2 regions of the Enterobacter sp. 186315 genome follow, and region 1 is predicted to be linked to the other one. Evidence: predicted binding sites of a transcription regulator. Region 1 holds the regulator's gene; the other holds the start of a gene.
The links. The regulator PurR, encoded in region 1, represses purine synthesis genes. The targets are predictions, from matches to a motif close to CANGCAAACGTTTGCNTG.
Positions count from the first base shown of each region.

Region 1 (5,708 bases):
GAAGCAGAGGCCAAGCTGAAGCGTATTCTGCAAGGCGGCAGCACGCCCCGTAGCCTGCGGGAACGGGCGTAACGCCTGCGCCACCACAATCGGGTAAATCGCACCATTTGCAATTGCCATCACGCAGAACGGAATCAAGATCTCAGCCAGACCCGCGCCCGGAATAAACCCGACCGCCCAGGTACCGATTACGCTGAGGGCGTAGAGCACCATCAGCCAGGGCAGCATCTGCTGGCCTTGCCATTTTTGCAGCGCCGCACGACAGCCGTATCCGCCAATCAGGAAGGCGATGGTCTGCGGGACATAGCTCAGGCCAATCGCCGCCGGGCTGTAGCCCATATCGTGAAGAATAAAGGGTGAACCCGTCAGCCACGCGAAGAAGCTCGCAGAGCAGGCCGCGTAAATCAGCACGTTTCCGCGATAGGCTTTGCTACGCAGTAACGAGGTAAAGGTGATCGGTTTCGCTTCGGGATGCAGAACTTTTTTATGCGCGGGCTTAAGCGCAAACGCGGGCAGCATCAGGACAAGGGTGATAGCAAACAGCGTAGCGAAAATAGCCTGCCAGTCGAAATGCGCCAGGATCCAGCTTCCCAGCAGCGGGGCAAGCGCCGGAGACAGGCCGACCAGCGGCATGATGGTGGCGAAAATACGGTTAGTGCGCGACGCCGGATAGTAATCCGTGACCAGCGCCTGCCAGGTGACCGCCGCCGCACACACGCCCACCGCCTGAACGAAGCGCAGCACCAGCAGCCAGGTCGCGTCGCGAACCCACAGCATCCCCAGACAGCCCACGGCAAAAATCGCCAGGCCCAGCAACAGCACCGGCTTACGGCCAAAACGATCCGAGAGCGGCCCCCACAGCAGCTGCGCAAAGGCAAAACCGGCAAGGAACAGGCTCAGGCTGGCGCTGATGGCGGCGGCAGGGGTTTGCAGATCCTCCTGCATGGCGGCAAAAGCGGGTAAATACATGTCGGTGGCTAAGAAGCCCAGCACGCTCAGACCGCCAAGCCAGACTAAAAATCCTTTCCCAGGTTGCATTCTTTTATTCTCCTTCAGGAGGCAGGTGTAATTGGCGCAAAGTGTAGGGAGTGCAAAGCGGCTTGTGAAACGCTAATATTTGGCGGTTGCATTCAAAAATTTTGCAGGCAGAAAATGTGGTCAGATTATTCTCTTGAAGTGGTGGACGCTGTCGCCCGTAACGGCAGCTTTAGCGCAGCCGCGCAGGAACTGCACCGCGTCCCGTCAGCCATCAGCTATACGGTGCGGCAGTTAGAGGAGTGGCTGGCAGTTCCGCTCTTTGAACGCCGCCATCGCGACGTGGAATTAACGCCTGCGGGGGCGTGGTTTTTAAAAGAAGGGCGTTCTGTTATCAAAAAAATGCAGATCACCCGCGAGCAGTGCCAGCAGATCGCCAACGGCTGGCGCGGGCACCTGTCGATTGCGGTGGATAACATCGTCAAGCCCGAACGCACCCGGCAGATGATTGTGGATTTCTATCGTCATTTCTCCGACGTGGAGCTGCGCGTCTCCCAGGAGGTGTTCAACGGCGTATGGGACGCGCTGGCGGACGGCAGGGCAGAGATGGCGATCGGCGCGACCCAGGCCATTCCGGTAGGGGGGCGCTACGCGTTTCGGGATATGGGCATGCTGAGCTGGACGTGCGTGGTGGCAAGCACGCATCCGCTGGCGCAAATAGCCGGGCCGCTGAGCGACGACACGCTGCGCGACTGGCCGTCGCTGGTGCTGGAAGATACCTCGCGCTCGCTGCCCAAGCGCATCACCTGGCTGCTGGACAACCAGCGACGGGTGGTGGCGCCGGACTGGGAATCCTCCGCGACCTGTCTGTCGGCGGGGCTGTGCGTGGCGATGGTGCCGGTCCATTTTGCGCGCCCGCGCATCGATGCCGGAGAGTGGGTGGCGCTGGCGCTTGAGAACCCGTTCCCGGACGCGGCCTGTTGCCTGACGTGGCAGCAAAACGACGTCTCGCCCGCGATGGCCTGGCTTCTGGATTATTTAGGGGATAGCGAAACCCTGAACCGGGAGTGGCTACGGGAGCCAGCTTAGCTGGCCCCGTAAAGAGATTAACGGCGGTAGTCGCGGAACGGGCCGTCTGCGACCGAGCGGCGCTCGATAAGACGCGGATGAACCTCAATAGACTGGGACTCTTCGCGCTTGTTCACGATCCTGTCCATCAGCATATTGAAGGCCGTTTCGCCCAGCGAATCTTTCGGCTGGTGGATAGTGGTCAGCGCCGGGGTGAAGAAACGCGCGTTGCGCACGTTGTCATACCCGATCACCGAAATATCCTGCGGCACGCGAAGGCCCAGCTCGTCGGCGGCACACAGCGCGCCCATCGCCATGATATCGCCGCCGCAGAATACGGCGGTCGGACGGTGCTGCTGGGACACGATTTGCTGCATCGCGCGGTAACCGGATTCCGGCTCAAAGTCACCCTGCACGATCCAGTTTTCCGGTACGGCGATCAGCGCTTCTTCCATCGCTTTCATAAAGCCCGCCAGACGACCGGCACCGGTGTTGCGCTCCAGCGGGCCCGGGATCACGCCAATCTCGCGGTGACCGCGTTCAATCAGGTAACGTCCGGCCATGTAGCCGCCTTCGAAGGCGTTATCGATAACCGAGTCGGTGAAGTCTGCGCGCGCTTCGCCCCAGTCCATCACCACCATCGGGATATGACGGTACTCTTCCAGCATCGAAAGCACGGACTCCGGATATTCGGAGCACATCACCAGCAGGCCATCCACGCGCTTTTGCGCCATCATCGACAGATAGGCGCGCTGCTTTTCAATGCTGTTCCAGGCGTTGCCCAGAATCAGGGTGTAGCCTTTCTGGAAGCAGTTTTTCTCAACCGCTTCGATAATTTCAGCGAAATAGGCCGCTTCGCTGCTGGTCGCCAGCAAACCAATCGACTTGGTGTGGTTTACCTTGAGGCTACGCGCCACCGCACTTGGAGAGTAGTGCAGCTCTTTGATCGCCGCCCAGACGGCGTTGCGCGTTTCTTCAGCAACAAAACGGGTTTTGTTAATTACATGTGATACGGTTGTAGTGGAAACGTTTGCTCGTTTTGCCACGTCTTTAATTGTTGCCATTAAATGTCACTCCAGACCATATCCTAAGCTCCTGAAAAACGGGAAGGTAAACGTTTGCCTTCTCACACCCTTAACGCGCAATTCTGGATTGCGGCACGCCGGGAAAACGACACGGGACGTCAGGAGGGGATCAATGGCCGGTACGCTAATAAATTTAGCGTGGAATTTTGTCCTATCTTGATGAAAAGGGGAAGAGTTAAAATGAGGATCGGTTTAAATCCAGGAAGATTTTTGACCTGAACTGTGTAAAAATGAGCAAGCTCACTTTTCGTGGGGGGATTAAAAGGAGAAAAATTGATGAGTTCCGATCTGAAGTTTTCGCTTGTTACCACCGTTATCGTGCTGGCGTTAATCGTGGCTGGCGGTTTGACGGCCGCGCTGCACTGATTTACAAGGGGGGAGAGCCTTCTCCCTCCTCAATACCTTCCTCGATTGTTACTTCTTCAGCAAAAATCTTTTGCCAAATTGTTAACTTCTCATTTTTTGTGATTGGTGTCATGCTTTCGGCTTCTTTGTCCTGTGTCGCGTAATGACACGGCAACCGGAGTTGACCCATGAAAATCAATTTTCCCCTGCTGGCCCTGGCGATTGGCGCTTTCGGGATTGGCACCACTGAATTCTCCCCAATGGGATTACTGCCCGTTATCGCCCGGGGCGTGGATGTCTCGATCCCGGCCGCCGGGATGCTGATCAGCGCCTACGCCATTGGCGTGATGATCGGCGCGCCGTTAATGACGCTGCTGCTCTCTCACCGTGCGCGACGCAATGCGCTGATTTTCCTGATGGCTATTTTTACGCTGGGCAACGTGCTCTCCGCCATTTCGCCGGATTACACCACGCTGATGCTGTCGCGTATTCTGACGAGCCTTAACCACGGGGCCTTCTTCGGCCTGGGTTCAGTGGTGGCCGCAAGCGTGGTGCCGAAGCACAAGCAGGCAAGCGCCGTAGCAACCATGTTTATGGGGCTGACGATCGCCAATATCGGCGGCGTGCCCGCTGCGACCTGGTTAGGCGAAGCCATTGGCTGGCGTATGTCCTTCCTCGCCACGGCGGGGCTTGGCGTGGTGGCGATGGCGGCGCTGTTCTTCTCGCTGCCGAAGGGCAGCGCAGGGGAGCGTCCTGACGTGCGTAAAGAGCTGTCGGTGCTGCTGCGCCCTCAGGTGTTGTCTGCACTGCTGACTACCGTGCTGGGCGCGGGAGCGATGTTTACGCTCTATACCTATATTTCGCCGGTGCTGCACGACATCACTCACGCCACGCCGCTGTTTGTGACCGCGATGCTGGTGCTGATTGGCGTCGGCTTCTCGGTGGGCAATTTCCTCGGCGGCAAGTTTGCGGATCGCTCGGTCAGCGGCACGCTGAAGGGCTTTTTGACCCTGCTGATTGTCATTATGGTGGCGATCCCGTGGCTGGCGCGCAATGAAATTGGCGCGGCGGTGGCGATGGTTATCTGGGGTGCGGCGACCTTTGCCGTTGTGCCGCCGTTGCAGATGCGGGTGATGCGCGTGGCGCACGAGGCGCCGGGGCTGTCATCATCGGTGAATATCGGGGCGTTCAACCTCGGCAATGCGCTGGGTGCGGCAGCCGGCGGTGCGGTGATTTCAGGCGGGCTGGGATACAGCTTTGTGCCGGTGATGGGCGCAATTATCGCAGCGCTGGGATTGCTGCTGGTGTTGATGTCCGGTCGCAAACAGCCGGAAGCCGCCTGCGCGGCAGAATAAAAAAACGCAGAAGGGCGAACCCTTCTGCGTGTCTCTTACGCTGCGAAGTTCTTCGCAACAAATTCCCAGTTAACCAGCGCCCAGAAATGCTCCAGATAGTTCGGGCGCGCGTTACGGTAATCAATGTAGTAGGCGTGTTCCCACACATCGACGGTCATCAGCGGGGTTGCGCTGGTGGTCAGCGGTGTACCTGCGTTAGACGTTGACACGATAGCCAGTTTGCCATCCGCCTCTTTGACCAGCCAGGTCCAGCCGGAGCCGAAGTTTTTGATCGCGGCGTCGGTGAATTTCGCTTTGAAATCCGCAAAGCTGCCGAACGCGGCGTTGATGGCCGCAGCCAGTTCGCCGGTCGGTTCTCCGCCCGCGTTTGGTGCCAGGCAGTGCCAGTAGAAGGTGTGGTTCCAGACCTGAGCGGCGTTGTTGAATACGCCACCGTCAGCGCTACGCACGATCTCTTCCAGCGTTTTGCCTTCAAAGTCGGTGCCTTTAATCAGGTTGTTGAGGTTGGTGACGTAGGTCTGGTGGTGTTTGCCGTAGTGATATTCCAGGGTTTCCACAGAAATATGTGGGACCAGGGCGTCTTTTGCATACGGTAATGCAGGTAATTCGAACGACATTGCATCTCTCCTTATTGTTTTTAATGTTGCCAATAACCATACAGACAACAGGGATAGAGTAGCAAATTGAAAGGGTATGCAAAAGAGGAACTTACCCCGCCGCAGTGCGGCAGGGCAGGGGTTAGCGGATGGTCTGCGGGGTCATGACGCGGCGGGCGCCAACGTAATGACGAACCCAGTAATCTTCACTCAGAGAGGTAATCTGAATGTCCTGGCCGCTGCGCGGGGACTGGATGAATTTCCCGTTGCCAACATAAACGCCA
Region 1 covers NZ_JBPTTK010000001.1:171,587-177,294, forward strand. The annotation lists gene punC (purine nucleoside transporter PunC) at 1-1,038, opposite strand, end outside; gene punR (DNA-binding transcriptional activator PunR) at 1,153-2,064, shown strand; gene purR (HTH-type transcriptional repressor PurR) at 2,082-3,107, opposite strand; gene cydH (cytochrome bd-I oxidase subunit CydH) at 3,405-3,494, shown strand; gene ACSVHP_RS00855 (MFS transporter) at 3,662-4,828, shown strand; gene sodB (superoxide dismutase [Fe]) at 4,864-5,445, opposite strand; gene ACSVHP_RS00865 (C40 family peptidase) at 5,567-5,708, opposite strand, start outside.

Region 2 (5,708 bases), on a different contig from region 1:
ATGCCATGCGGTGCTGGCCGACGGAGTCGGTTTTGGCGAAGGCCGCCTGCGCTTTGGCGATGGTCTCGTCGTCCAGATGTGAGATCAGGCGGTCGGCGGCCTGCCACGCCTCGGCGTTGGTCTCGCGCACGATGACGTGCAGGCGAATACCGAATCGTACCGTGCGGCCCTGCGCCGCCGCTTTCGCGCGCACCTGGGCAATTTTCTCTTTTACCAGCTCCGGCGGCTCGCCCCAGGTCAGGTAGAGATCAACCTGCTCCGCCGCCAGATCCTGCGCCACGTCGGAAGAGCCGCCAAAATAGAGGGGCGGGCGCGGCTGCTGCACCGGCGGGAAGTAGAGTTTCGCGTCGCGTACGTGAATATGCTTGCCTTCGAAGGTGACGGTTTCCCCCTCCAGCAGGCGTCGCCAGACGCGGGTAAATTCCGCCGAGGCTTCATAACGTTCCGTATGATCCAGAAACACGCCATCGCCAGCCAGCTCCTGCGGATCGCTGCCGGTCACCAGGTTGAACAGCGCACGCCCGTTCGACAATCTGTCGAGCGTGGCGGCCTGACGCGCCGCAACGGTCGGGGAGACCACGCTTGGACGCAGCGCGACGAGGAACTTCAGGCGCTGGGTCACCGGGATCATGGAGGCCGCGACCAGCCAGGCGTCTTCGCAGGAACGTCCAGTAGGGATCAGCACGCCGGTAAAGCCGATGCGGTCGGCGGCCTGCGCAATCTGCTGAAGGTAGCCGTGGTCAACCGGGCGGGAGCCTTCTTCTGTGCCAAGATAGTGACCATCACCGTGGGTGGGTAAAAACCAGAATAGATTCAGACTCATGATTTCTTTCCTTCAATGCCAGTGGGTTGCCAGATGCGTTCGCGGATGTTCACCTGTTTTGGAACCAGGCGGTTCTGATAGAAGAGGTCAGCGGTTTGTTGCTGGAGCGCAGCGACGTGCGCATCCACCGGGGTAATGGTGGTCGGTGGACGGTGGTCGAGATAGCTGGCAATGACCGGCTCAGGCAGCCCCATCGTTTTCGCCAGCAGGGCGATGCTCTCGCTGCGCTTGCTCTGCGTCAGCGCATCGGCCTGGGTAAAGGTATCAAGCACGCCCTGAATAAAGGCGCCGTTTTTCTCGGCGTACGGACGCGCGGCGAGATAGAACGAGCCGGTCTGCTTCAGGGTGGAGCCATCTTTCAGCACCCGCACGCCGCCCTGGAGAAGCGCGGCGGAGTAGTACGGATCCCAGATGGCCCATGCATCCACGTTACCCTGCTGGAAGGCAGCGCGTGCGTCTGCGGGCGTCAGGTAGACGGGCTGGATGTCGGTAAATTTCAGCCCTGCCTCCTGTAAGGCGCGCAGCAGCAGGTTATGGGAGCTGGAACCTTTCTGGAACGCAACCTTTTTGCCTTTGAGCTCAGCGACGCTCTTGATGGCGCTGTTTTCAGGCACCAGGATCACTTCCGCTTTTGGCTTAGCGGGCTCTACGCCGACATACACCAGATCCGCGCCCGCGGCCTGGGCAAATATCGGCGGGATGTCCCCGGTACTGCCGAGATCGATACTGCCGACGTTAAGCGCCTCCAGCATCTGCGGCCCGGCCGGGAACTCAACCCAGGAGAATTTGGTGTCCGGGTAACGTTTTTCTAAAAGCTGATGGCTTTTGGCCAGCACCATGCTGACGCTGCCTTTCTGGTAGCCAATCCGCAGGCTGTCCGGTGCAGGGTCTGCCGCGTACGCCAGGGAAGAGAGGGCGACCAGCCCGGCCAGCCCCACGCGGGCTAAGGTTTTAAACATGGGCAACTCCTTGCGGTTGGCTGAAGGCGGGCACCTGAACGTCGCGGCGGTGCAGCGCCTGCCAGAAGGTTTCCAGGGCGCCGTCGAGGCGGGTTTGCAGGTTCGGCGTAAAGTGCGGCTTGTGCTGATAGTCGATAACCTGGGAGTCATCGGCGAAGACGCCGTGCAGGATCTCCTGCGCTTTTAAGGCATTCAGCACCGGCTTGAGGGCGTAATCGACCGCTAACAGATGGGCAACCGTGCCGCCCGTCGCCAGGGGTAGCACCACTTTTCCGTCCAGCGCGCGTTCCGGCAGCAGGTCGAGTAAGGTTTTTAATGCGCCAGAAAACGAGGCTTTATAAACAGGGGTCGCCACGATTAATCCGTCTGCCTCTTTAAGCTGTTCCGTCAGGGCCTTAAGCGCCGGGCTGTCGAAACGGGCATACAGCAGATCTTCCGGCTCAAAGTTGTGCAGGTTCCAGTGGCACACTTCAACGCCGATTGAGTTCAGCTTGTCGCGAGCATATTCCAGTAACGCGCTGGAACGGGAAGGGAAACGTGGACTTCCGGCCAGAGTAATGACGCGCATGTTTTCTCCTTATAACCAATTGTTTGCTTTTATCTAACATTCATAACAATTTTCTGGAGTGTGACACCGGGCGGTTATTCCACTAAATGATTTATCCGCAATTTAAAAGCCATAAACTGCATAAGAAGTCGCCTGAAAGGAAAACGATTGCGTTTTAAGCGGCTTTTTTGCCACAGGTCAATTCCCTTTCCGGACGGGATCGAAGATAATCCCCTCCCGGTTTGCACACCGGGAATCCAGGAGAGTTCATGTACTACCCCTTCGTTCGTAAAGCCCTTTTCCAGCTCGATCCAGAGCGCGCTCATGAATTGACATTCCAGCAGTTACGTCGCCTTACCGGCACGCCACTGGAAGCTCTGGTGCGCCAGAATGTTCCAGAAAAACCCGTGCAGTGCATGGGCCTGACCTTCAAGAATCCGCTGGGTCTGGCGGCCGGGCTGGACAAAAACGGCGAGTGTATTGATGCCCTGGGCGCGATGGGGTTTGGCTCCATCGAAATCGGCACGGTTACGCCGCGTCCGCAGCCGGGAAATGACAAACCGCGCCTGTTCCGTCTGGTCGAGGCTGAAGGTTTGATCAACCGCATGGGCTTTAATAACCACGGCGTTGATAACCTGGTTGAGAATGTAAAAAAAGCCCATTTTGACGGGGTTTTAGGCATTAATATCGGCAAGAATAAAGACACGCCGGTCGAGCAGGGTAAAGATGACTATCTGATTTGTATGGAAAAAGTCTATGCCTATGCCGGGTATATCGCGGTGAATATTTCCTCTCCCAATACCCCGGGCCTGCGCTCTTTGCAATATGGTGAAGCGCTGGACGATCTGCTTAGCGCGATTAAAAATAAGCAAAATGCGCTTCAGGCGATCCACCATAAATATGTTCCGGTGGCGGTGAAGATCGCGCCCGATCTTTCTGTCGAAGAATTGATCCAGGTGGCCGACAGTTTAGTTCGCCATAATATTGATGGTGTTATTGCCACCAATACCACGCTCGATCGTTCTCTCGTTCAGGGAATGAAAAATTGTGACGAAGCGGGGGGCTTAAGCGGTCGTCCGGTACAATTAAAAAGCACCGAAATTATTCGCGCGTTGTCTGCCGAATTAAAAGGCCGCCTGCCTATTATTGGCGTCGGTGGTATCGACTCCGTCATTGCTGCGCGTGAGAAGGTCGCCGCAGGCGCAACGCTGGTGCAAATTTATTCCGGCTTTATTTTTAAAGGCCCGCCGTTGATTAAAGAAATCGTTACGCATATCTAATCTTTTAGGTGTTATCAGACAACCAGGGCTTTATTTCCAGCCCTGGTTGTTTTATATTCCGTCATTGTTGCTTATTTAGACATTATGGTCTTTTATTATTGGTGTTAAAAGCGAAGCGGCAATCAGGACATTTTTAGAACAGGATGTTTGGGGGACGGGAGAGAGAAATGCGAATTAAACCTGACGATAACTGGCGCTGGTATTTTTGCGATGAGCATGACCGCATGATGCTCGATTTAGCCAATGGTATGTTGTTTCGCTCTCGTTTTGCTCGCCGAATGCTAACCCCAGATGCTTTCGCCCCTTCCGGTTTTTGCGTTGATGACGCTGCCCTTTATTTCTCATTTGAAGAGAAATGTCGCGATCTCGACCTCTCTAAAGAACAGCGTGCAGAACTGGTGCTTAATGCGCTGGTGGCTATTCGTTTCCTGAAACCGCAAATGCCAAAAAGCTGGCACTTTCAGGCGCACGGCATGAGCTGGACACCGGCTATCGGTGACGCAGCCAGCGTAAACCTCAGCGATACCGCCGAAGAGGTGAACCTGCTGGTGGTTGAGCCGGGCGAGAATGCGGCGCTCTGCTTGCTGGCGCAGCCCGGCGTGACGATTGCCGGGCGGATGATGCAGCTAGGGGATGCCATCAAAGTGATGAACGACAGGCTGAAACCGCAACTGCGCGTTGACGCCTTCAGCTTGGAGCAGGCGGTTTAAACGTCCAGCTGCACCGATGTTTTCGGAATGCAGCTACAGCATAAAATGGTTCCGTCATTGCCGATGGCTGATTTCTTCAGCGCGCTCACTTCCCCTTCAACCAGCTTGATTCGACAGCATCCGCAGATACCCGCACGACAGGAGTAGGGGACGCGAATTCCCGCCTGTTCCAGCTGCTCAAGTAACACCTGCTGATTGTTGCCGCGAATCACCTGACCCTGCCAGTGAATATCGACCACTGAAGTGGTCTCCATCTCGACGTCGACAAACTCCTCTTCCTGACCTGAGCCGTAGGCTTTTGCCGGACCGCGCGCGAGGATTTCAACCTCGTCGCCCACGCGGATCACGCCGCTGGAGCGCGGGATCAGGTTCTGACCAAAGTCCACGTCGCCGTTGTCCTGCGCGGTGCGAAATGATTGCAGGGTTTTCAGCGGCTCGCCGGACGGGTGCTTCTGGCCTTTCTCCGGGCTGACGGTGGTAAAGATGCAGCGGCTGCACGGCTTCACCACGTCAAAAATCACGCTGCCGATGCGGATCACTTTCCAGGTATCTTCATCCCAGGCCTCTGTGCCGGTGACCACCAGGTTAGGGCGGAACTGCTCCATCTGTACGCTGGCCTTGCAGCGCTGTTGTAAATCACGCAGCGAGGCTTCGTTGGTCAGCAGGAAAGGGAAACCGTCGGCGAAGGAGAGCGGTACCGCGTCGTGGCGCTTCACGCGGCGCGTCAGCTCAGGCCCGACCCAGCGCAGCTGAACGTCGCGGGAAAAGAACGGGCTCAGCCAGCGGTTGATGTCGTCAGGTGCGACCCGCGCGGTAAAATGGTTGCCCCACACTTCCGTTGGCGCATCCACAGGCGCAAAATCACTGAAGCGAACGACCGCGCTCGACCCATCCGGCGCGGTCAGGTGCAAGCCGTCATGCAGAGGGGAAGGGGTAAAGCGAACCATTTGCGGGAACTGGCGTGCTGTAATAAACGTACCGTCAGGCTCGGTGATCATAAATATACGATCGAAGGCAAATCCGCTCATGTCGGCCAGCGCGTGAGAAACGCCAATGCCGCGCATGGATTTCACCGGATGAATAAAAAGCCTGGATAAGGTCGCCACTGCACAGTCCCTCTTTTGAAAATAAGCCTTCAACTTTATGACATACACGCCATATTAGCTATAATGCGCGACAATTTTCTAAGTGTAAAAGTGATGATATGAATTCTCTGTTTGCCAGTACGGCCCGTGGGCTGGAAGAGCTGTTAAAAACTGAACTGGAAGCCCTGGGCGCGCAAGAGTGCCAGGTGGTTCAGGGTGGTGTCCATTTTGAGGGCGACACGCGGCTTATTTACCAGAGCCTGATGTGGAGCCGTCTGGCGTCGCGCATCATGCTGCCGATGAA
Region 2 covers NZ_JBPTTK010000006.1:224,634-230,341, forward strand. The annotation lists gene ssuD (FMNH2-dependent alkanesulfonate monooxygenase) at 1-823, opposite strand, end outside; gene ACSVHP_RS09640 (sulfonate ABC transporter substrate-binding protein) at 820-1,782, opposite strand; gene ssuE (NADPH-dependent FMN reductase) at 1,775-2,350, opposite strand; gene pyrD (quinone-dependent dihydroorotate dehydrogenase) at 2,599-3,609, shown strand; gene zapC (cell division protein ZapC) at 3,777-4,319, shown strand; gene ACSVHP_RS09660 (YcbX family protein) at 4,316-5,425, opposite strand; gene rlmKL (bifunctional 23S rRNA (guanine(2069)-N(7))-methyltransferase RlmK/23S rRNA (guanine(2445)-N(2))-methyltransferase RlmL) at 5,524-5,708, shown strand, end outside.
Region 2: the regulator PurR is predicted to act here: its motif matches at 2,487-2,504, upstream of pyrD (quinone-dependent dihydroorotate dehydrogenase).